DNA from 2 places in the Streptococcus sp. 27098_8_113 genome. Region 2 is predicted to be linked to the other one. Evidence: predicted binding sites of a transcription regulator. Region 2 holds the regulator's gene; the other holds the start of a gene.
The links. The regulator NrdR, encoded in region 2, represses ribonucleotide reductase genes. The targets are predictions, from matches to a motif close to ACACNATATATNGTGT.
Positions count from the first base shown of each region.

Region 1: nrdH (glutaredoxin-like protein NrdH) is a predicted target of NrdR. The motif match lies at 2,073-2,088, and genes of this name have one in related genera.

Region 1 covers NZ_JAPVZU010000004.1:25,933-37,709, forward strand. The annotation lists gene nrdE (class 1b ribonucleoside-diphosphate reductase subunit alpha) at 1-1,633, opposite strand, end outside; gene nrdH (glutaredoxin-like protein NrdH) at 1,728-1,946, opposite strand; gene O3644_RS03620 (phosphocarrier protein HPr) at 2,389-2,652, shown strand; gene ptsP (phosphoenolpyruvate--protein phosphotransferase) at 2,657-4,390, shown strand; gene O3644_RS03630 (NADP-dependent glyceraldehyde-3-phosphate dehydrogenase) at 4,626-6,050, shown strand; gene glgB (1,4-alpha-glucan branching protein GlgB) at 6,429-8,342, shown strand; gene O3644_RS03640 (glucose-1-phosphate adenylyltransferase) at 8,346-9,488, shown strand; gene glgD (glucose-1-phosphate adenylyltransferase subunit GlgD) at 9,478-10,617, shown strand; gene glgA (glycogen synthase GlgA) at 10,614-11,777, shown strand, end outside.
Region 2 covers NZ_JAPVZU010000017.1:782-12,558, forward strand. The annotation lists tRNA gene O3644_RS09005 (tRNA-His) at 1-9, shown strand, start outside; tRNA gene O3644_RS09010 (tRNA-Gln) at 26-97, shown strand; tRNA gene O3644_RS09015 (tRNA-Leu) at 105-188, shown strand; gene O3644_RS09020 (ATP-binding cassette domain-containing protein) at 375-1,367, shown strand; gene O3644_RS09025 (ABC transporter permease) at 1,369-2,187, shown strand; gene O3644_RS09030 (ABC transporter permease) at 2,189-2,974, shown strand; gene O3644_RS09035 (GNAT family N-acetyltransferase) at 3,183-3,593, shown strand; gene zapA (cell division protein ZapA) at 3,669-3,971, shown strand; gene O3644_RS09045 (CvpA family protein) at 3,971-4,522, shown strand; gene O3644_RS09050 (endonuclease MutS2) at 4,592-6,925, shown strand; gene trxA (thioredoxin) at 7,019-7,333, shown strand; glycine riboswitch at 7,501-7,590, shown strand; gene O3644_RS09060 (sodium:alanine symporter family protein) at 7,681-9,012, shown strand; gene nrdR (transcriptional regulator NrdR) at 9,161-9,634, shown strand; gene O3644_RS09070 (DnaD domain protein) at 9,641-10,795, shown strand; gene dnaI (primosomal protein DnaI) at 10,796-11,695, shown strand; gene O3644_RS09080 (NADPH-dependent oxidoreductase) at 11,692-11,777, shown strand, end outside.

The sequences.
Region 1 (11,777 bases), on a different contig from region 2:
CCTTCACACGTTCAGACTTAGGTACAAATTCACCCGTCAGGTATTTGTCAAAGTAAGTGCCGTTAGCATAGTCAGATTTTTCAAAGTTATGGAAGGTTACACCGCGCTCGCGAGCGATATTGTTAGACTCAACTAAAGTCCAGTAGTTCATGAGCATAAAATAGATGCTGGTGAACTCGACAGCTTCCGCTGATCCATAATCGATCAGCTGCTGTGCCAAGTAGCTGTGCAGTCCCATAGCTCCTAGTCCAAAGGTGTGCGCCAGACTGTTACCGTGGTCAATCGAAGGAACAGCCGTAATATGCGAGCTGTCTGTAACAAAGGTTAAAGCGCGTGTCATAGTCCGGATGGATTTTCCGAAGTCAGGCGAAGTCATCATGTTGACAACGTTGGTAGAGCCTAAGTTACATGATACATCTGTTCCCAGGTGGAGATACTCTTGTGCGTCATTCAAGAGACTAGGCTCTTGTACTTGCAGGATTTCAGAGCAAAGGTTGCTCATGATGATTTTACCGTCAATTGGATTTGAACGGTTGGCCGTATCAATGTTTACGATATATGGATAGCCAGACTCTTGTTGCAATTTAGAAATCTCTGTTTCCAAATCACGAGCCTTGATCTTAGTCTTGGTGATCTTAGGATTGGCAACTAGCTCATCGTATTTCTCTGTAATATCGATATAGGCAAATGGTACACCGTATTCACGTTCGATTGAGTAAGGGCTGAAGAGGTACATTTCTTCGTTCTTACGCGCTAATTCGTAGAATTTATCTGGAATGACAACACCGAGTGAGAGGGTTTTTACACGAACTTTTTCGTCAGCATTTTCTTTTTTGGTAGAAAGGAAAGCGATAATATCTGGGTGGAAGACATTGAGATAAACAACCCCAGCTCCCTGACGTTGCCCCAGCTGGTTAGAGTAAGAGAAGCTGTCCTCAAAGAGTTTCATAACAGGCACAACGCCAGATGCAGCTCCTTCATAACCCTTGATAGGCGCTCCAGCTTCCCGCAGATTGCTGAGGGAAATACCGACCCCACCTCCGATACGAGAGAGCTGCAGGGCGGAGTTGATGGAGCGGCCGATTGAGTTCATGTCATCTGTTACTTGGATGAGGAAGCAGGAAACCAATTCGCCACGACGAGCTCGACCAGCGTTGAGGAAGCTTGGTGTAGCCGGTTGATAGCGCTGGTGGATGATTTCATTTGCAATATCCTTGGCAATGGCTTCATCTCCGTTGGCAAAGTAGAGAGCATTAAAGAGCACCCGATCTTCCATGCTTTCCAGATAGTATTCACCATCATTTGTCTTCAGTGCATACTGGTTATAGAATTTATAGGCAGCCATGAAAGATTTGAACTTGAAATCTTGAGCATGGATAAAAGCAGACAACTCTTCAATATATTCAGGAGAATAGAGTTGGATAAATTCTTTTTCCAAGTAGTTTTCTTCGATTAAATATTGAATTTTTTCAGTAATAGAAGCAAACTTCATCGTGTTTGGTTCAACATTTTCTTTAAAGAAGGCTTCCAAAGCTTCCTTGTCTTTGTGAAGCATGATTTGCCCATTGACTGGACGGTTAATTTCGTTATTTAGACGGAAGTAAGTCACATCTTCTAAGTGTTTGAGTCCCATAATTTTCCTTTTTCTAAAATGTCTTTTGCTTTTACAAAATAAACGGCTCCTACGAATGATAGGAGCGGCAACAAAGCTCTAAATACTGGCGAGATTATGATAATTTTTTGAGTTTACCAGGCTGGAAACCAGAAAATGCTTCAGTTGACGTTTGAATAACAGGCGCTGCATTGAAACCGAGGCTTTTAACATGGTCGATGTATTCTGGTTGCTCATCAAGATTGATTTCGCGATATTCCACATTGTTGGTATCAAGAAAACGCTTGGTCATCTTGCATTGAACACAATCATTTTTAGAGTAAATAGTTACCATTAGATGATTCCTCTATACTTTCATTTTCTTAAATTTAAATCTGAAACTAGTATATCTAAAAGCGAATTCGATGTCAACAGTTTTGAACTAAATATTGTATGATATTTTCTTATAGCAACTATTGAGATACAATATATAGTGTGTAAAACATCGAAATAAAGAGAAATAACCACAAGGAGTCACAGCGCTTACTGTACTTTAAGCGAAGCTAGACCAAGACGAATTCATTATAGGGAAGAAAGCCTTGAAACTATTTCGGAAAGAGAGGGAGTTGACGATTGAATCTACTATTTTAAAACAGAATTCATTTTCAAACTCTAACGAAATATTTTGTAAGCGGGCTATAAAATTCTTGAAAAAGATTTCAAAAAGTGATATAATATCAACTTGTAAGGGTTATCACTTTAACTCAAAAAGAATTATTTTAAAGGAGAGTCTAACTATGGCTTCTAAAGATTTCCACATTGTGGCAGAAACAGGTATTCACGCGCGTCCAGCAACATTGTTGGTACAAACAGCTAGCAAATTTGCTTCAGATATCACTCTTGAGTACAAAGGTAAATCAGTAAACCTTAAATCAATCATGGGTGTTATGAGTCTTGGTGTTGGCCAAGGTGCTGACGTTACAATCTCAGCTGAAGGTGCAGACGCGGATGATGCTATCGCTGCTATCTCAGAAACAATGGAAAAAGAAGGATTGGCATAAGAAAATGACAGAAATGCTTAAAGGAATTGCAGCATCTGACGGTGTTGCCGTTGCTAAGGCATATCTATTAGTTCAACCGGATTTGTCATTTGAGACTGTTTCAGTCGATGATACGAATGCAGAAGAGGCTCGTTTGGATGCAGCTCTTGAAGCTTCACAGAACGAGCTTTCTGTTATCCGTGAGAAAGCAGTAGATAGCCTTGGTGAGGAAGCGGCTCAAGTATTTGACGCTCACTTAATGGTACTCGCTGACCCTGAAATGGTTGGTCAAATCAAAGAAACGATCCGTACTAAGAAAGTAAATGCGGAAGCTGGTCTGAAAGAAGTTACAGACATGTTTATCGCTATTTTTGAAGGTATGGAAGACAATCCATACATGCAAGAACGTGCGGCAGACATTCGTGACGTAACGAAGCGTGTTTTGGCAAACCTTTTGGGCAAGAAATTACCAAATCCAGCTTCTATCAATGAAGAATCAGTTGTGATTGCACATGACTTGACTCCTTCTGATACGGCTCAATTAGACAAGAAATTTGTTAAAGCGTTTGTAACCAATATCGGTGGACGAACAAGCCACTCTGCGATTATGGCGCGTACGCTTGAAATCGCAGCGGTATTGGGAACCAATAATATTACTGAACTCGTTAAAGACGGCGATATCATTGCAGCAAATGGTATCACTGGTGAAGTTATCATTAACCCAACTGAAGAGCAGGCAGCAGCATTCAAGGTAGCTGGTGAAGCTTATGCGAAGCAAAAAGCTGAATGGGCTCTCTTGAAAGATGCTCAAACAGTGACTGCCGATGGCAAACACTTTGAACTCGCTGCTAACATTGGTACACCAAAAGACGTTGAAGGTGTCAATGCAAATGGTGCTGAAGCCGTAGGTCTTTACCGTACAGAATTCCTTTACATGGATTCACAAGACTTCCCAACAGAAGACGAGCAATACGAAGCTTACAAGGCTGTCTTGGAAGGCATGAATGGAAAACCAGTGGTTGTCCGTACGATGGACATCGGTGGAGATAAGGAGCTTCCTTACTTCGATATGCCGCATGAAATGAATCCATTCCTTGGTTTCCGTGCATTGCGTATCTCTATCTCTGAAACTGGTGACGCTATGTTCCGTACACAGATCCGCGCTCTCTTGCGTGCTTCTGTACATGGACAATTGCGTATCATGTTCCCAATGGTTGCTCTCTTGACAGAATTCCGTAAAGCTAAAGCAGTTTACGAAGAAGAAAAAGCGAAATTGCAAGCTGAAGGTGTTGCTGTAGCGGACAATATTCAAGTAGGTATCATGATTGAAATTCCGGCAGCAGCAATGCTAGCTGATCAATTTGCCAAAGAAGTTGATTTCTTCTCTATCGGTACTAACGACTTGATCCAATACACAATGGCAGCTGACCGTATGAACGAACAAGTTTCATACCTCTACCAACCATACAATCCATCAATCCTTCGCTTGATCAACAATGTTATCAAGGCAGCTCATGCTGAAGGCAAATGGGCAGGTATGTGTGGAGAAATGGCCGGTGACCAAACAGCTGTGCCGCTTCTTGTCGGAATGGGCTTGGATGAATTCTCTATGAGTGCCACTTCTGTCCTTCGGACTCGTAGCCTTATGAAGAAATTGGATACGAAGAAGATGGAAGAACTTGCACAACGCGCATTGACTGAATGTGCAACGATGGAAGAAGTTCTTGAACTTGAAAAAGAATATCTTGACTTCGATTAATCTGAAAATTAAGATCAGGAAATTTTCCTGGTCTTTTTTAGTTTTCTTCAGCGTCATAGTAGACCTAGTGTAGAAAGTGAGAATTGATAAAAAAGAGAGAAATACAGAGAGTTAATATGAGCAAAAGAAGATGATTCATGAAATTTGTGAAAAATTTCTTTAAATTTCTAAAATTTAGTTGAAATTTTCAGAAAATTTGATAAAATGATACTTAATAACATTTTGGAGGGGACACGTGACACAATATAAGAACTATATAAATGGAGAGTGGAGAGCTTCTGAAAATGAAATCACCATCTCATCTCCTATCAATAATGAGATTTTAGGAACTGTTCCTGCCATGAGTCAGGCAGAGGTTGATTATGCGATGGCGAGCGCTCGGGCGGCTTTGCCAGCTTGGCGATCTCTTTCAGCAGTCGAACGTGCAGCTTATCTGCATAAGGCTGCGGATATTTTGGAGCGCGATCAGGAGAAGATTGGCGAAATTCTTGCAAAAGAAGTTGCCAAGGGTATCAAAGCGGCAGTCGGAGAGGTAGTCCGGACAGCAGACTTGATTCGTTATGCAGCTGAAGAGGGCATTCGTATTCATGGCCAGGTTATGGAAGGGGGCGGCTTTGAAGCTGCCAGCAAGAAAAAACTGGCTATGGTCCGTCGTGAGCCTGTAGGAGTTGTACTGGCCATTGCGCCATTTAACTACCCAGTCAACCTATCTGGTTCTAAGATTGCTCCTGCCCTTATCGGCGGAAATGTTGTGATGTTTAAGCCACCTACACAAGGTTCAATCTCTGGTTTGCTCTTGGCTCAGGCTTTTGCTGAGGCAGGTCTGCCTGCCGGTGTTTTCAATACCATTACTGGTCGTGGTTCAGAAATCGGAGACTACATCATTGAGCATAAGGAAGTAAACTACATTAACTTTACTGGCTCCACTCCAATCGGTGAGCGCATCGGTAAGTTGGCTGGTATGCGTCCAATTATGCTTGAATTGGGTGGTAAGGATGCTGCAGTTGTGCTGGAAGATGCTGACTTGGAGCATGCAGCTAAGCAGATTGTTGGCGGGGCATACTGTTATTCCGGCCAGCGCTGTACGGCCATTAAACGTGTCATTGTCATGGAGAGCGTAGCAGATAAATTGGCAGCGTTGCTTCAGGCAGAGGTAGAGAAACTGACGGTTGGTGATCCCTTTGATAATGCGGATATCACACCAGTCATTGATCATGCATCAGCAGATTTCATCTGGGGGTTGATTGAAGACGCTCAGGAAAAGGGAGCGTCAGCCTTGACAGAAATCAAACGTGAAGCAAATCTCATCTGGCCTGCCTTGTTTGACCATGTGACACTGGATATGAAATTAGCTTGGGAAGAGCCATTTGGTCCTGTTCTTCCGATTATTCGTGTGACTTCCGTTGAAGAGGCTATTCAGATCTGTAACCAGTCAGAATTTGGTCTTCAATCTTCAGTCTTTACAAATGATTTCCCGAAAGCATTTGAAATTGCTGAGAAACTGGAAGTGGGTACTGTACACATCAATAATAAGACACAACGTGGTCCAGATAACTTCCCATTCCTTGGTGTTAAGGGATCTGGAGCCGGAGTGCAAGGGATTCGTTACAGTATCGAAGCGATGACACAAGTGAAATCCATCGTGTTTGATGTGAAATAATGAGAAAGGCGGCTTTGTGCGGCCTTTTTTCTTACCATAATGCACTTGCAAATCTAACATGTGATCGGACAATTTGAAAAGAAATAAGTATTTATATTTTTGATTACTTATCATTTTAAAATGTAAATTTACATATTGGTCTATACAAATTTTAACCATTTTATCTCTAATTTTATATCAAATAATTCAAGTAAAAGCCTGTAGAATCAGTATTTTATGAGATCTTCTTCAACGATCTATTGATATAGCAACTCATTCTTGTAAAGAAATTGGGCTTTTGAAATTTTTGAGATGGTTTTTGGAAATTTACTTGAAAAATATAAGAAAATGGGGTAAAATAGAAACATAGAAAACGCTTACAAATAGAAAGGTGACTAAATGGACAAAAAAGAAGCATTAAGAACCTTTACAACAGGTGAAAACTTTCATTTGCAGCATTATTTGGGAGTGCATCAGGATGTGGTGGATGGCAAGGCTGGCTACACCTTTAGAGTCTGGGCTCCAAATGCGCAGAATGTGCATCTGATTGGAGATTTCACCAATTGGTATGGAGAGCAGATTCCTATGACTCGCAATGAAGGCGGTGTCTGGGAAGTCTTCACGGATTTGCCTAAGGAAGGAGATATTTACAAGTACAATATCAAACGCAGTAGTGGTCAGGAAATCTTGAAAATTGATCCGCTGGCTATCTATTTGGAAGAGCGTCCAGGTACGGGAGCTATTGTTCGGACTATTCCAGAGAAGAAGTGGCAAGATGGACTTTGGCTGGCTCGGAGAAAGCGTTGGGGCTTTTTCTCAAGACCGGTCAATATCTATGAAGTGCATGCTGGATCTTGGAAACGTAATCCTGACGGCAGTCCATATTCTATGGCTCAGCTTAAGGAGGAGTTGATTCCTTATCTGGTAGAAATGAACTACACGCACGTTGAGTTCATGCCGCTTATGGCCCATCCTTTGGGACTCAGCTGGGGCTACCAGCTCATGGGTTACTTTGCCTTTGAACATACTTATGGAACGCCAGAGGAATTTCAGGACTTTGTCGAAGAATGTCACTTGAATAATATTGGTGTCATTGTGGACTGGGTTCCAGGTCACTTTACCATCAATGACGATGCCTTGGCCTACTATGATGGAACACCAACCTTTGAGTATCAGGATCATGACCGAGCTCACAACTATGGCTGGGGTGCCTTGAATTTTGACTTGGGAAAAAATGAAGTGCAATCTTTCTTGATTTCTAGTATCAAGTTCTGGATTGATTTCTACCATCTAGATGGGGTTCGTGTGGATGCGGTTAGCAACATGCTCTATCTAGACTACGATAGTGGTCCTTGGCAGCCAAACAAGGACGGCGGTAATCGTAACTATGAAGGCTACTATTTCTTGCAGCGCTTGAATACGGTCATCAAGCTAGCTCATCCTGATGTCATGATGATTGCTGAAGAGAGCTCGTCCGAAACCAAGATTACGGGCATGAGAGAGATGGGTGGTTTGGGCTTTGACTTCAAGTGGAATATGGGCTGGATGAATGATATTCTCCGTTTCTACGAAGAAGACCCGATTTACCGCAAGTACGATTTTAATCTGGTGACCTTCAGCTTTATGTATGTTTTTTCTGAAAACTTCCTCTTGCCTTTCTCTCACGACGAAGTCGTTCATGGTAAGAAGAGCATGATGCATAAGATGTGGGGTGACCGCTACAATCAATTTGCTGGTCTACGCAACCTCTTGACCTATCAAATCTGCCATCCAGGCAAGAAATTGCTCTTTATGGGTTCAGAATTTGGTCAATTCCTAGAGTGGAAGTCAGAAGAGCAGCTGGAATGGTCAAATCTGGACGATCAGATGAACAAGCAGATGCAGAGCTTCACTTCGGCCCTCAACGCCTTTTATCGAGATAATCGTCCGCTTTGGGAGATTGATCTTAGCTACGATGGCATCGAAATCATTGATGCCGACAATACCGATCAGAGTGTCCTTTCCTTTATCCGTAAGACGGAAAAAGGAGATATGTTAGTCTGTGTATTCAATATGGTGCCAGTAGAGCGCAAAAACTTTACCATTGGTGTGCCAGTGGAAGCCATTTATGAAGAAGTATGGAATACTGAATTAGAGAAATGGGGAGGTGTTTGGAAGGAACACAACGAAACAGTTCAGTCTCAAGAGGGACTATGGAAAGATTATCCGCAGACCTTGACCTTTACGCTACCAGCTTTGGGAGCAAGTATTTGGAAAATCAAGCGTCGTGTGAATGTTCGTAAAAATGCTAAAAAAGATTCCACAAAGGAGTAGGATATGAAGAATGAAATGCTAGCTTTGATTCTTGCCGGTGGGCAAGGAACTCGTCTTGGAAAGCTCACACAAAGTATTGCAAAACCAGCAGTACAGTTTGGTGGTCGTTATCGTATTATTGATTTCGCGCTGTCAAACTGTGCCAACTCTGGGATTAATAATGTCGGTGTGATTACCCAGTACCAACCACTTGCTTTGAACAGCCATATCGGGAACGGTTCAAGCTGGGGCTTGGATGGTATCAATACAGGTGTATCCATTCTTCAGCCTTACTCTGCCAGTGAAGGAAATCGTTGGTTTGAGGGAACAAGCCACGCTATTTTCCAAAATATTGACTATATCGATAGTATCAATCCTGAATATGTTTTAATCCTATCTGGTGATCATATCTACAAGATGGACTATGATGATATGCTCCAATCCCACAAGGATAACAGCGCTAGTTTGACGGTTGCTGTCTTAGATGTGCCTCTCAAGGAAGCTAGCCGTTTTGGTATTATGAATACCGATGCCAATAACCGGATCGTTGAATTTGAAGAAAAACCAGAAAATCCTAAATCTACCAAGGCTTCTATGGGAATCTATATCTTTGACTGGCAACGTCTCCGCAATATGTTGATTGCTGCTGAAAAGAGCAATGTCGATATGTCCGACTTTGGTAAAAATGTTATCCCTAACTATCTTGAATCTGGCGAAAGCGTTTATGCTTACGAATTTAACGGCTACTGGAAAGACGTTGGTACGATTGAGTCACTTTGGGAAGCGAACATGGAATACATTAGTCCAGAAAATGCTTTAGACAGTCGTGATCGTCAGTGGAAAATTTACTCACGTAACTTGATTTCACCACCAAACTACCTTGGTGCAAATGCTCATGTTGAAGATTCTTTGGTAGTTGATGGCTGTTTCGTAGATGGAACTGTTAAGCATTCTATTCTTTCAACGGGCGCTCAAGTTCGTGAGGGTGCAGAAGTTATTGATTCTGTCATTATGAGTGGCGCTATTATTGGCCAAGGAGCTAAGATTAAACGTGCGATCATTGGTGAGGGCGCTGTTATTTCTGATGGTGTAGAGATTGACGGAACAGATGAAGTGCAAGTAGTCGGATATAATGAAAAAGTGGGGGTACCAACAGATGAAGATTGATAAATATTCAGCGATTTTAGGAAATACGGTCGGTTTCCACGACATGTCAACCTTAACAGAACATCGTCCAGTTGCTAGTTTGCCATTTGGAGGGAAATACCGTTTGATTGACTTCCCACTGTCTAGTCTTGCTAATGCTGGTGTTCGTAGCGTCTTTGGTATCTTCCAACAAGACAATATCAGCTCTGTCTTTGACCATATTCGTTCAGGTCGTGAGTGGGGCTTGTCTACACTTTTGAGTCACTACTATCTAGGAATTTACAATACCCGTGTAGAAAGTAGCACAGTTGGTAAGGAATATTATGAACAGTTACTGACTTATCTGAAGCGCTCAGGCTCTAACCAAACTGTAGCCCTGAACTGTGATGTGTTGATCAACATTGACCTTAATCAGGTCTTCCACTTACATAACACGACCCAGCAACCGATGACGGTGGTTTACAAGAAATTGCCATCTAAAGATATTTCAGATGTAAATGCAGTTCTGCAAGTCAGCGAAACGGACCATGTCCTAGGACATAAGCTGCATAGTGATAGAGACGAGGGCGAGCTCTTCAATATGTCCACTGATATTTTTGTAGTAGATACGCCGTGGTTGATTGAAAAATTGGAAGAAGAAGCCCAAAAAGAATTCCCACAAAAATTACGCTATGTTCTTCGGGACTTGGCAGCTGAAGTTGGAGCTTTTGCTTACGAGTACACAGGCTATCTGGCAAATATCTACTCTGTTGAATCATACTATAAGGCCAATAAAGATATGCTTGATCGGCAGAAATTCTACTCTCTCTTCTCACCAAATCAAAAGATTTATACAAAGGTGAAAAACGAAGAGCCGACTTACTATGCAACAGGATCGAAGGTAAATCGCTCTCAGTTTGCCTCAGGTAGTATTGTAGAAGGTGAAGTTGTAAACTCTGTTATCTCGCGGAATACAAGAATTTTAGCGGGTAGCAGTGTCAAAGACAGTCTCCTCTTTCCACGCGTTGTCGTTGGAAAAAATGCAGTGGTAGAATATGCAATTGTGGACAAGGGCGTTGAGATTGCTGAAGGAGTAGTCGTTCGAGGTACAGCTGAACATCCAGTTGTACTGAAGAAAGGTCAAAAAGTTACAGAGGACATCGTTTCATGAAAATTTTATTTGTAGCAGCAGAAGGGGCACCTTTTTCCAAGACGGGTGGTTTGGGGGACGTTATCGGCGCCCTCCCCAAATCCTTGGTCAAAGCTGGTCATGAAGTTGGGGTTATTCTGCCATATTATGACATGACGGATGCTAAATTTGGTGATCAAGTTGAAGACCTCTTCTCCTTTGAAGTCAGTGTCGGCTGGCGTCGGGAGTATGTCGGCGTCAAAAAGATTGAGTTGGAAGGTGTGAACTTCTACTTTATCGACAATCAGCATTATTTCTTCCGTGGACATGTCTATGGTGATTTTGATGACGGCGAACGTTTTGCCTATTTCCAATTAGCAGCAATCGAGCTGATGGAGCGCATTGACTTTATTCCAGATGTTCTCCATGCGCACGACTACCATACGGCTATGATTCCTTTCTTGGTCAAGGAAAAATACCGCTGGATTCAGGCCTATAATAACATCAAGACAGTGCTGACGATTCACAACTTAGAGTTTCAGGGACAATTTCCGGATAGTATGCTTTGGGAACTCTTTGGTGTCGGCTATGAACGTTATGCGGATGGCACTCTCCGTTGGAATGACTGCCTCAACTGGATGAAAGCGGGCATTCTCTATGCGGATCGCGTGACAACTGTTTCACCGAGCTATGCCAACGAAATTCGGACAGCTGAGTTTGGCTGCGGTCTGGATCAGGTTCTTCGGATGGAGTCTGGCAAGCTGGTCGGTATTGTCAATGGTATTGATACAGATATCTATAATCCAGAAACAGATAAATTGCTGGCTCACCACTTTAATAAAGATGATTTGACTGGGAAATTGGAAAATAAACGAGCTCTTCAAGCAAAAGTAGGCTTGCCAGTTCGAGATGATGTTCCTGTCGTTGGTATCGTCTCTCGTTTGACTCGTCAAAAAGGTTTTGATTTGGTGGTGGAAGAGCTGCATAATCTGCTTCAGGAAGATGTGCAAATTGTGCTACTTGGAACAGGAGACCCTGCATTTGAACGGGCCTTCGCTTGGTTTGGCCAGGCTTATCCTGAAAAATTATCCGCTAATATCCTTTTTGATGTTACTTTGGCTCAGGAAATCTATGCAGCTAGTGATATTTTCCTTATGCCGAGTCGCTTTGAACCTTGCGGTCTGTCTCAGATGATGTCCATG
Region 2 (11,777 bases):
TCACTCGCCTATTTCTTTTGATTATTGGGGTATCGCCAAGCGGTAAGGCAAGGGACTTTGACTCCCTCATGCGTTGGTTCGAATCCAGCTACCCCAGTTACTTTGCCGGCGTGGCGGAATTGGCAGACGCGCTGGACTCAAAATCCAGTGTCCGCAAGGACGTGCCGGTTCGACCCCGGCCGCCGGTATAGTAATTAAGACAAGGTTTTCGGACCTTGTCTTTTTTTACCAATTTTTATTTTTGGGTTATTTATAATTTCTTATGTTATGCTAGATCGTCTGATTTTTTGCTTTTTTCTTTATTTTGTGCTAAAATAGGCTGCTTATTTGTATTGAGAAATGACTTACCGAAGACTTTCTAAAGGGAGAAATATATGGCAATGATAGAAGTAGAGCATCTTCAGAAAAATTTTGTGAAGACGGTTAAGGAACCGGGATTGAAGGGGGCTTTGCGCTCCTTTATTCATCCTGAAAAGCAGACCTTTGAAGCGGTCAAGGATTTGACCTTTGAGGTGCCCAAGGGGCAGATCTTAGGCTTTATCGGGGCCAATGGTGCTGGAAAGTCAACAACCATTAAAATGCTGACAGGAATTTTGAAACCGACATCTGGTTTTTGTCGGATTAATGGCAAGATTCCGCAGGATAATCGCCAAGACTATGTCAAAGATATTGGGGTTGTCTTTGGACAACGTACCCAGCTATGGTGGGATTTGGCTCTGCAAGAGACCTACACGGTCTTGAAGGAAATTTATGATGTGCCAGACTCGCTCTTCCATAAGCGTATGGACTTTTTGAATGAAGTTTTGGATTTGAAGGACTTTATCAAGGATCCCGTGCGGACTCTTTCACTTGGTCAACGAATGCGAGCAGATATTGCGGCTTCCTTGCTTCACAATCCCAAGGTTCTCTTTTTAGATGAGCCGACTATTGGTTTGGATGTGTCGGTCAAGGATAACATTCGTCGGGCCATCACCCAGATCAATCAAGAAGAAGAAACAACCATTCTCTTGACCACTCACGACCTGAGCGACATTGAGCAGCTCTGTGATCGGATTTTCATGATTGACAGGGGGCAGGAGATTTTTGATGGGACGGTGAGCCAGCTCAAGGAAACCTTTGGCAAGATGAAGACTCTTTCCTTTGAATTGGTGCCAGGGCAAAGTCACCTCGTCTCTCACTATGAAGGCCTACCTGATATGACCATTGATAGACAAGGAAATAGCCTCAATATTGAATTTGATAGTTCCCGTTACCAGTCGGCCGATATTATCAAGCAAACCCTGTCTGATTTTGAAATTCGCGATTTGAAGATGGTGGATACGGATATTGAGGATATTATCCGTCGCTTCTACCGAAAGGAGCTCTAAGATGGTCAAATTGTGGAGACGTTATAAACCCTTTATCAATGCAGGGATTCAGGAGTTGATTACCTATCGAGTCAACTTTCTTCTTTATCGGATTGGCGATGTCATGGGTGCTTTTGTGGAATTTTATCTCTGGAAGGCTGTCTTTGATTCCTCGCAGGAGTCTTTGATTCAGGGTTTCAGTATGGCTGATATCACCCTCTACATCATCATGAGTTTTGTGACCAATCTCTTGACCAGATCGGATAGCTCCTTTATGATTGGTGAGGAGGTCAAGGATGGTTCCATTATCATGCGTTTGTTGAGACCAGTGCATTTTGCGGCTTCTTATCTTTTCACAGAGCTTGGCTCCAAGTGGTTGATTTTTATCTCTGTTGGACTGCCATTTTTAAGTGTGATTGTCTTGATGAAAATTTTATCTGGGCAAGGGGTTGTAGAAGTGCTAGGATTAACCATCCTTTATCTCTTTAGCTTAATCCTAGCCTACCTGATCAACTTTTTCTTTAATATCTGCTTTGGATTTTCAGCCTTTGTCTTTAAAAATCTATGGGGTTCCAATCTACTCAAGACTTCTATAGTGGCCTTTATGTCTGGAAGTTTGATTCCCTTGGCTTTCTTTCCTAAGGTGGTTTCAGATATTCTGTCCTTCTTGCCTTTTTCATCTTTGATTTATACTCCGGTTATGATCATTGTTGGGAAATACGATGCCAGTCAGATTCTTCAAGCACTCTTGCTACAGTTCTTCTGGCTCATAGTGATGGTGGGCTTGTCTCAGTTGATTTGGAAACGGGTCCAGTCATCCATCACCATTCAAGGAGGTTAGTATGAAAAAATATCAACGCATGCATCTGATTTTTATCAGACAATACATCAAGCAAATCATGGAATACAAGGTGGATTTTGTGGTTGGTGTTTTAGGTGTCTTTCTGACCCAAGGTCTGAATCTCTTGTTTCTCAATGTCATCTTTCAACACATTCCATCCCTAGAAGGCTGGACCTTTCAAGAGATTGCCTTTATCTATGGATTTTCCTTGATTCCCAAGGGACTGGACCATCTCTTTTTTGACAATCTCTGGGCGCTAGGTCAACGCTTGGTGCGAAAAGGAGAATTTGACAAGTATCTGACTCGTCCCATCAATCCGCTCTTCCACATCCTAGTCGAGACCTTTCAGATTGATGCCTTGGGCGAACTTTTGGTTGGTGGAATCCTTCTGGCGACAACGGTCACCAGTATTAGCTGGACCTTTCCTAAATTCTTGATTTTCCTAGTTTGTATTCCTTTTGCGACCTTGATTTATACTTCTTTGAAAATCGCGACAGCCAGTATCGCTTTTTGGACCAAGCAGTCAGGCGCCATGATTTACATTTTCTATATGTTTAATGACTTTGCCAAGTATCCGATTTCCATTTACAATTCCCTACTTCGTTGGTTGATTAGTTTTATCGTGCCTTTCGCTTTTACGGCCTACTACCCTGCCAGCTATTTCTTGCAGGGCAAGAATGGACTTTTTAATATCGGTGGTTTGATTCTGATTTCCCTTGTTTTCTTTTTCATTTCCTTGAAACTATGGGACAAGGGCCTAGATTCCTACGAAAGTGCTGGTTCGTAATGGGAATATATAAAGTGTGAGATTTATATAGAAAGTCTATGAATAAGGGATCAATTAGATACAGTATAAAGACAAGGTATTTTGCCTTGTCTTTTCTGTTATAATGTAAGGTATCTATCTTTCAATTTTTTCTTTTGGAATGAATAAAGTCTACTTATCTTGCTAAAATGGTAGAATAGATTTAAGATTTGATAAGAAGGAGAGCCTAATGAAATTGAGATTGGAAAATAAAGAATCTGAACGTGTCCAAGAACTTGGAAATTTAATTCGAGCTTATAATCGCTCTAAACGGGAAGCTTCAACAAGTGAGCCTCTCAATATCTTTATCGAAGATGAGGACGGAAATTTAATGGGCGGCCTAGTAGCCGAAACGTTTGGTTATTGGCTTGAAATTGAGTATTTATATGTGAGTGAGGCTTTACGAGGGCAAGGGCTTGGCTCGGATATTTTGCAAAGGGCGGAAGAGGAAGCTCGTGACAGGAAGTGTAAGTATTCATTTGTGGATACCTTTCATTTTCAAGCGCCAGATTTTTATAAAAAGCATGGCTATGAGGAAGTGTTTAGATTAAAAGAATATCCTTATACAGGTGAGCGATATTATTATACGAAAGAGTTATAATTTATCAAAGGATAGATAGCAGATTTCTACCTGACAAATGTAGCGATTTTTGGTATAATATCATGAGGTGATTTTATGGCAAATTTGAATAGATATAAGTTTACATTTGGAAACAAAACCTTAACTTTAACAACAGAACACGACAATCTTTTTATGGAAGAAGTGGAGCGGGTTGCCAAGGAAAAATATAAGGCCATTAAAGAGCAGATGCCTGCGGCAGATGATGAAGTCTTGGCCATTTTGTTGGCGATTAATAGTTTATCTACCCAGCTCAGCCGCGAGATTGAGTTTGATGATAAGGAAAAAGAATTGGAAAGCCTTCGTCACAAAATGCTTAGCGAATTAAGAGAAAAGTCAGCTAATACAGGGGAAAGATAGTGTTTGCGATTATTATTTTACTAATATTAGCTTGGAGCTTTTATATTGGCTACTCGCGTGGGGTTGTTCTGCAGGGTTATTATGCTGCTATGACGATTGTATCCATGCTAGTGGCTGGAGCTCTATATCAGGGCTTGGCTAAGTCCATCAGCTTGTGGGTGCCCTATGCTAGCGCTGTTAAAGGAAGCTCGACTTATTTCTTTGCAAGTTCTCAACTTTTCCATTTGGATAAGGTTTTTTATGCGGGGCTGGCTTATCTTCTTGTTTTCAGTCTTGTTTATATAGTAGGCCGCTTTTTGGGGATTTTTGTAAATTTAATTCCCTATCCGAATAAGTGGGATACGAAAGCTTTTAATATGGTCAGTGGGGCTATTGCGGTCTTCATCTCACTCTTTGTCATCGAGATGGGACTGACTATTTTAGCTACTGTGCCTATGTCCTTTATCCAAGAACGCTTAAATTCGAGTTTGCTGATTCGGTTTATTATCAATCACACGCCTGTAACTTCATCCATTTTACATGACCTTTGGGTCACAAAAATTATCGGATAATTAAGACTCAGTTGCTCTGTAGCTGAGTTTCTTTTTCAGTTTAAATCATATAGAAATAGAATGAACATGATGAATCATAAAATTTTAGAAACTTTGGAATTTGATAAAATTAAGGAGCTTTTTTCTCCCTATCTGCTGACTGAGCTGGGAGAGTTGGAGTTGAAGCAGCTCCAGCCAAACAATAAAAAAGAATCAATTGCTGCTGCTTTTTTGGAGATGTCCGATATGCGGCAGATTTTTGTGCAGCATCCGCACTTTAGTTTGGGAGCCATTCAGGATATTAGGGGCTTGACCAAGCGCCTAGAGCTGGATAGTGACCTGAATATTGAGGAGTTTTTAGCCCTCAAGCGGGTCTTGGCTGTGACGCATGAGCTGGTATCTTTCCACGAGGACTTGGAAAATGTCCAATTGGAGCGTTTGGATCGCCTTTTTAACAATCTAGTAGAGTTTCCTAGTATTCAGGGAAGCCTGCAAGCTATCAATGATGGGGGCTTTCTTGAGAGTTTTGCTAGTGAAGAGTTGAGTCGTATTCGCCGGAAAATCCAAGAAAATGAAGTCCAGGTTCGGGATATTCTGCAAGAAATTCTCAAAACCAAAGGTGATATGCTGGCAGACCAAGTGGTGGCCAGTCGGAATGGCCGTAATGTACTACCTGTGAAAAATACCTACCGTAACCGTATTGCGGGTGTCGTTCACGATATTTCGGCCAGCGGAAGTACGGTTTACATTGAGCCGCGGGCGGTGGTCAATCTCAATGAAGAGATTGCCAGCAGTCGGGCAGACGAGCGCTATGAAATTCAGCGGATTTTGCAGGCTATGTCGGATATGATACGGCCTCATGCGACTGAAATTGCCAACAATGCTTGGATTATCGGGCATCTGGATCTGGTGCGTGCCAAGGTCCGCTTCATGCAAGAGACGGGAGCGGTGGTGCCAGACCTGTCAGAAGAGCAGGATATCCAACTACTCAGTGTCCGCCATCCCCTGATTGAAAATGCGGTGGCTAATGACCTGCACTTCGGGCCAGATTTGACAGAGATTGTCATTACCGGTCCTAATACGGGTGGTAAGACCATCATGCTGAAGACCTTGGGGCTGGCTCAGATCATGGCCCAGTCAGGTCTGCCGATTCTGGCGGACAAGGGCAGTCGCGTCGGGATTTTCAGTCAGATTTTTGCAGACATTGGTGATGAGCAGTCGATTGAGCAGAGCCTGTCGACTTTCTCCAGTCACATGACTAATATCGTCTCTATTTTAGAGCAGGTTGATAGCAAGAGTTTGGTCCTGCTGGATGAGCTGGGAGCTGGGACTGACCCGCAAGAAGGAGCAGCTCTGGCGATTGCTATCTTAGAAGATTTGCGGCTAAGGCAAATCAAAACCATGGCGACGACCCACTATCCTGAGCTCAAAGCCTATGGGATTGAGACGGATTGGGTGGAAAATGCCAGCATGGAATTTGATACAGATAGTTTGCGGCCGACCTATCGCTTTATGCAGGGAGTACCTGGCCGCTCCAATGCCTTTGAAATCGCTCGGCGTTTGGGCTTGTCGGAAGTTATCGTTGGCCACGCCCAAGAGCAGACCGATACAGACAGTGATGTCAATCGGATCATTGAGCGCCTGGAAGAGCAGACGTTGGAAAGCCGCAAGCGCTTGGATAATATCCGCGAGGTGGAGCAGGAAAATCTCAAATTTAACCGAGCCCTCAAAAAACTTTACAATGAGTTTAACAGAGAAAAGGAAACCGAGCTCAATAAGGCACGGTTGGAAGCCCAGGAAATCGTGGATATGGCGTTAGCGGAAAGTGAGAGCATTCTCAAAAATCTCCATGATAAGTCCAGTCTCAAACCGCATGAGATTATCGAAGCCAAGGCCCAGCTTAAAAAGTTGGCACCAGAAACGGTTGATTTATCAAAGAATAAGGTGCTCAAGCAGGCTAAGAAAAATCGGGCGCCCAAGGTGGGAGATGATATCCTAGTCACCAGCTATGGTCAGCGGGGAGCCTTGGTCAAGCAGCTCAAGGACGGACGCTGGGAAGCTCAGGTCGGTCTTATCAAGATGACATTAGAAGAGCAGGAGTTCAACTTACTCAAGGCTGAAAAGGAGCAGCAACCTAAGCGCAAGCAGGTCAATGTGGTCAAGCGAACCAATACCAATGGTCCAAGAGCCAGACTGGATCTGCGTGGCAAACGCTACGAAGAGGCCATGGAAGAGCTTGATGCCTTTATCGATCAGGCCCTCCTTAACAACATGGCTCAAGTGGACATTATCCACGGTATCGGAACGGGTGTTATCCGTGAAGGAGTAACTAAATACCTCCGTCGAAACAAGCAGGTCAAGTCCTTCGGTTATGCCCCGCAAAATGCTGGTGGCAGCGGTGCGACGATTGTAATCTTTAAGTAGGGAAGAATCGAGTACTCCGTAGCAAATATTTTCTTTTCCTCTGGGTTTGGTGTACAATAATATCAAAAGTAAGCTATTCAAAGGAGAAGATTTATGGTAGCAGCAGTTACAGATGCAACATTCGCTGAAGAGACAAAAGACGGACTGGTTCTGATTGACTTTTGGGCAACTTGGTGCGGTCCATGCCGTATGCAGGCGCCTATCTTGGAGCAGTTGGCAGGAGAAGTTCATGAGGACGAATTGAAAATCCTCAAAATGGATGTGGATGAAAATCCAAATACTGCCTGTGAATTCGGCATTATGTCCATTCCTACCCTTCTGTTCAAGAAAGACGGTCAAGTCGTTAAGCAAGTAGCTGGTGTTCATACGAAGGAGCAACTGAAGGCGATTTTGGCAGAATTAAGTTAAGAAAGAAGCCTTAGGCTTCTTTTTGTGTTAAAAAACGTTTACATGTTTAAAGTTTGTTATAAAACATTGACAAAAACCGAATATTATTTTAAAATAATAGAAAATTTAGAATAGACACCGAATGAAGTTTTTCAGAAATAAGTGTTTGAGCCTTATGACTGTGAAATGGACGGAACTCTGGAGAGACCATGATTGGCACCGAAGGGGCAAGGCAGGCAACTGCTCAAACTCTCAGGTAAAAGGACAGAGCAAGGGAAGGGCAGGAAACGGTCGTTCTCAGGCATCCAGAGTACATGTTTACACATGTACTTTTCTTTTTCTCGGTGTGGAAAAGGAGCAGAAGATTTATGTTGAAATTGTTGAATCAAATTGATTCTCTGGTCTGGGGGCCTCCCCTCTTAATTTTATTAGTTGGAACAGGGCTTTATCTGACACTTCGTCTGAGGTTGCTACAGATTTCGCGCCTTTCTCGCGCCTTTCGCTTAATTTTTGTTTCCGGTGAGGATCATCATGGAGATGTGTCTAGCTTTGCAGCTCTTTGTACAGCATTGGCAGCCACGGTTGGCACGGGGAATATTATCGGTGTAGCGACTGCCATAAAAGTTGGTGGACCGGGCGCCTTATTTTGGATGTGGCTAGCAGCTTTCTTTGGAATGGCAACCAAGTATGCCGAAGGTTTATTAGCAATCAAGTATCGTTCTAAGGATGCTCACGGAGCCGTTGCTGGTGGTCCCATGCATTATATCCTATTAGGAATGGGCGAAAAATGGCGTCCGCTGGCTATCTTCTTTGCTGTAGCGGGTGTCTTGGTGGCTCTTTTAGGGATTGGAACCTTTACGCAGGTGAATTCCATTACAGAAGCTATGCAGAATACCATTCAGTTGCCTCCAGCTGTGACTGCCTCTATCTTGGCTATTTTGGTGGCTCTAGTTATTTTTAGCGGTATTCAGTCGATTGCTCGAGTGTCGACCAAGGTTGTGCCTTTTATGGCGGCTATTTATATCTTGGGGACTGTGACTGTATTAGCAGTCAATATAGATCGTTTGCTGCCAACTCTTCAGCTAGTCTTTAGTTCTGCCTTTAGTCAGACAGCTGCTGTTGGTGGCTTTGCTGGTGCAACCATCCAGATGGCGATTCAAAATGGGGTTGCGCGCGGGGTATTCTCCAATGAATCTGGTCTAGGATCAGCACCTATTGCTGCAGCAGCAGCCAAGACCAAGGAGCCTGTCGAACAAGGATTGATTTCTATGACGGGAACCTTTATTGATACTCTGATTATTTGTAGTCTGACAGGATTGACAATTTTAATCACAGGAGTTTGGGATAGCAATCTCAATGGTGTGTCCTTGACTCAGGCAGCCTTTGCGACTGTCTTTGCTAATTTTGGTCCAATCCTTCTATCCGTTTTTCTAGTTCTGTTTGCTTTTACCACTATTTTAGGCTGGAACTACTACGGTGAGCGCTGCTTTGAGTTCCTGTTTGGTGTCAAATATATTCGCTTGTACCGAATTATCTTTGTTGCTATGGTGCTCTTAGGGGGCTTTATTGAGCTAGAAGCAGTTTGGGTCATTGCCGATATTGTCAATGCCTTGATGGCCTTGCCAAATCTGATTGCTCTTTTGGCCTTATCTCCGGTTATTATTGCTGAGACCAAAAAGTATTTTGACAAGAAGGGCTGAGTTTCCATTTGCTGGATTTTTGAAAGAAGATTTTCTTGCTAAAGCTGCTTTGCCAGCTTTAGTTTTTTTATGGCTGGGAAATCTCTCGTCTTTTGTTATTGGTCAAAACATGGTATAATGAAGTATTAAGATTCTAGGAGGAAATGACATGCGTTGTCCCAAATGTGGCGGAAGCAAATCAAGTGTGGTTGACAGCCGGCAGGCAGAAGATGGAAATACAATCCGTCGTCGCCGTGAATGCGAGGAATGCCAGCATCGTTTTACAACTTATGAGCGCGTGGAAGAAAGAACCCTAGTCGTTGTCAAAAAAGATGGGACGCGTGAGCAGTTTTCTCGGGATAAGATATTTAATGGAATCATCCGCTCCGCTCAGAAGCGTCCGGTCTCAAGTGACGAGATCGAAGAATTGGTCAATCGGATTGAGCAAAAACTTCGCAGTCAGAGCGAAAATGAAATTGCTAGCGAATATATTGGCTCTCTGGTCATGGATGAGCTGGCCGAGCTGGATGAGATTACCTATGTCCGTTTTGCCAGTGTTTATCGGAGTTTTAAGGATGTTGGCGAGCTGGAAAGCCTTTTGAAGCAGATTACCAAGGGTTCTAAGAAGAAAAAGGAAAAATAAGGGCTTATGAAACCAAATGATCATTTTTCTTTCTTGTCTAATAACCAGGTCAGTCAGGATATGAGCGGGCTGACCCGTTATTATCTACCTATTGTGGGCAAGGATGCAGTGGCGCTTTATCTTTATCTGGTTTCTTTTTGGGATAACGGAGCTCAGCAGCGACTTTTCAGCCATATTTTAAATCATCTTGATTTTGGTATGGAAGTGTTGGAGAGGAGCTTGGAACGTCTATCAGCTATTGGCTTGCTAGAGCTTTTCCAGACGGAGACGGGATTTTTCATCCGACTCTATCCAACCTTGTCCGCTGAGGACTTCTTTGCTCATCATGTGTACAGTAGTCTTTTGGAGAAAAAGATTGGTCAGGCGGCGGTAGATAAGCTACGACCGGAAAATCCAGCTGGACAAAAAATCGGTGCTTCTTTTAGCCAGATTTATGGCATGGAAGAGGTCGGTCCGACGAGAACCAGTCGCCAGAATGATTTTGACTTGACGCATTTTAAACAGAGAATGGCTCAGGATGGCTTGCGTTTTGCGGATGAAAAATCGGATCTCTTGGACTTGTTTGCTATTGCGGAGCAGAAGAAATGGACTTGGTATGAGACCTATGTCTTAGCGCGTGAAACAGCTGTGTCACATGTGATTTCGACGAAACGGATGCAGCAAAAGATTCAGCAAAAACCAGTTTCGGGAGATTTTTCTCCGCAAGAGCAGTCTATTATCCGTGAGGCTAAAAGCAAGCAGCCACTACTCTTTTTGGCAGAAATCAAGAAAACCCGTCAAGCGGCCATTACGCGTAGTGAACGGAAGCTGATTCAGGATTTGGCAGAGATGGGACTGTTGGATGAAGTTATCAATATCATCCTGCTATTGACTTTTAATAAGGTTGATTCGGCCAACCTCAATGAGAAGTATGCCCTCAAGGTGGCCAATGATTTTTCTTATCAAAAGGTGACTTCGGCTGAAGAGGCAGTCCTGAAAATCCGTGAGCGTAATCAGCAGACGAATAGTCGTCCTGCGCAAGTCAGCCCAACTGCTTCTAGAAGCAATGTGCCGAACTGGAGTCAGCCAGATTACAAGAATGAAACCAGCTTAGAAAAACAAGCGGAACTAGAAGAGCAAAAAAGAAGACTTTTAGCAAGACTGGAAGAGGGAGGCGATTAAATGGAAAAAATAGGACAGGCAATGCCTCATATGAATAAGGTGAAGCAGTTTGATTATCAAAAATTGGTCCAGCAGATTTTAGCCGATCCAGATATCGCTGCCTTTATCAGTCGAGAACAACTGTCTCCAACTGAAATTCAGCGGAGCATTTCTAAGTTCAATCAATACATTACCGAACGAGATCGTTTCCTGCTAGAAGATCAGAACTATATTGCTAAGGGTTATAAGCCAATTTTGGTGAAAAATGAAGGCTATGCGGATGTTGCCTATGAGGAAACACCTGAGTTGATCGAGCAGGAGAGACAGGAAGCGATTAGAAACCGTCTCAACCTCATCAATCTACCCACCAGTCTAAAAGAAGCTAGTTTGGCCAAAGTAGACTTAGACGATGTCGGTCGTTACAAGGCTTTTGAACTCTTGACCAGTTTTGTTGCGGACTTTCCTAATTATCAAAAGGCTGTTTATCTCTACGGAGATTTCGGCGTGGGTAAGAGTTACATGATGGCTGCTCTGGCGCATGATTTGTCAGAAAAACGCAGTGCTTCAACGACTCTGCTTCACTATCCGAGCTTTGTTTTGGATGTTAAGAATGCTATCAGTTCTGGTTTAGTCAAGGACAAGATTGACCAAGTCAAGACAGCTCAAGTGCTGATTTTGGACGATATCGGTGCAGAGCAGTCTAGCCCCTGGATGCGCGATGAGATTTTGCAGGTCATTCTCCAGCACCGTATGCAGGAAAATATGCCAACTTTCTTTACTTCTAACTTTAGTTTTGCGGATTTAGAGCGTCACTTTGCCAGCTCTAAGAATGGCGATGAGACTTGGCAGGCCAAGCGGGTTATGGAGCGGATTAAGTTTCTGGCTCAAGAAGTGCATCTAGAAGGAGAGAACCGTCGATGAATGAAACAATTAACTTGATGAAGGCTCATACGTCTGTTCGGCGCTTTACGGAAGAGCTGATTTCAGCTGAAGAACTGCGTTC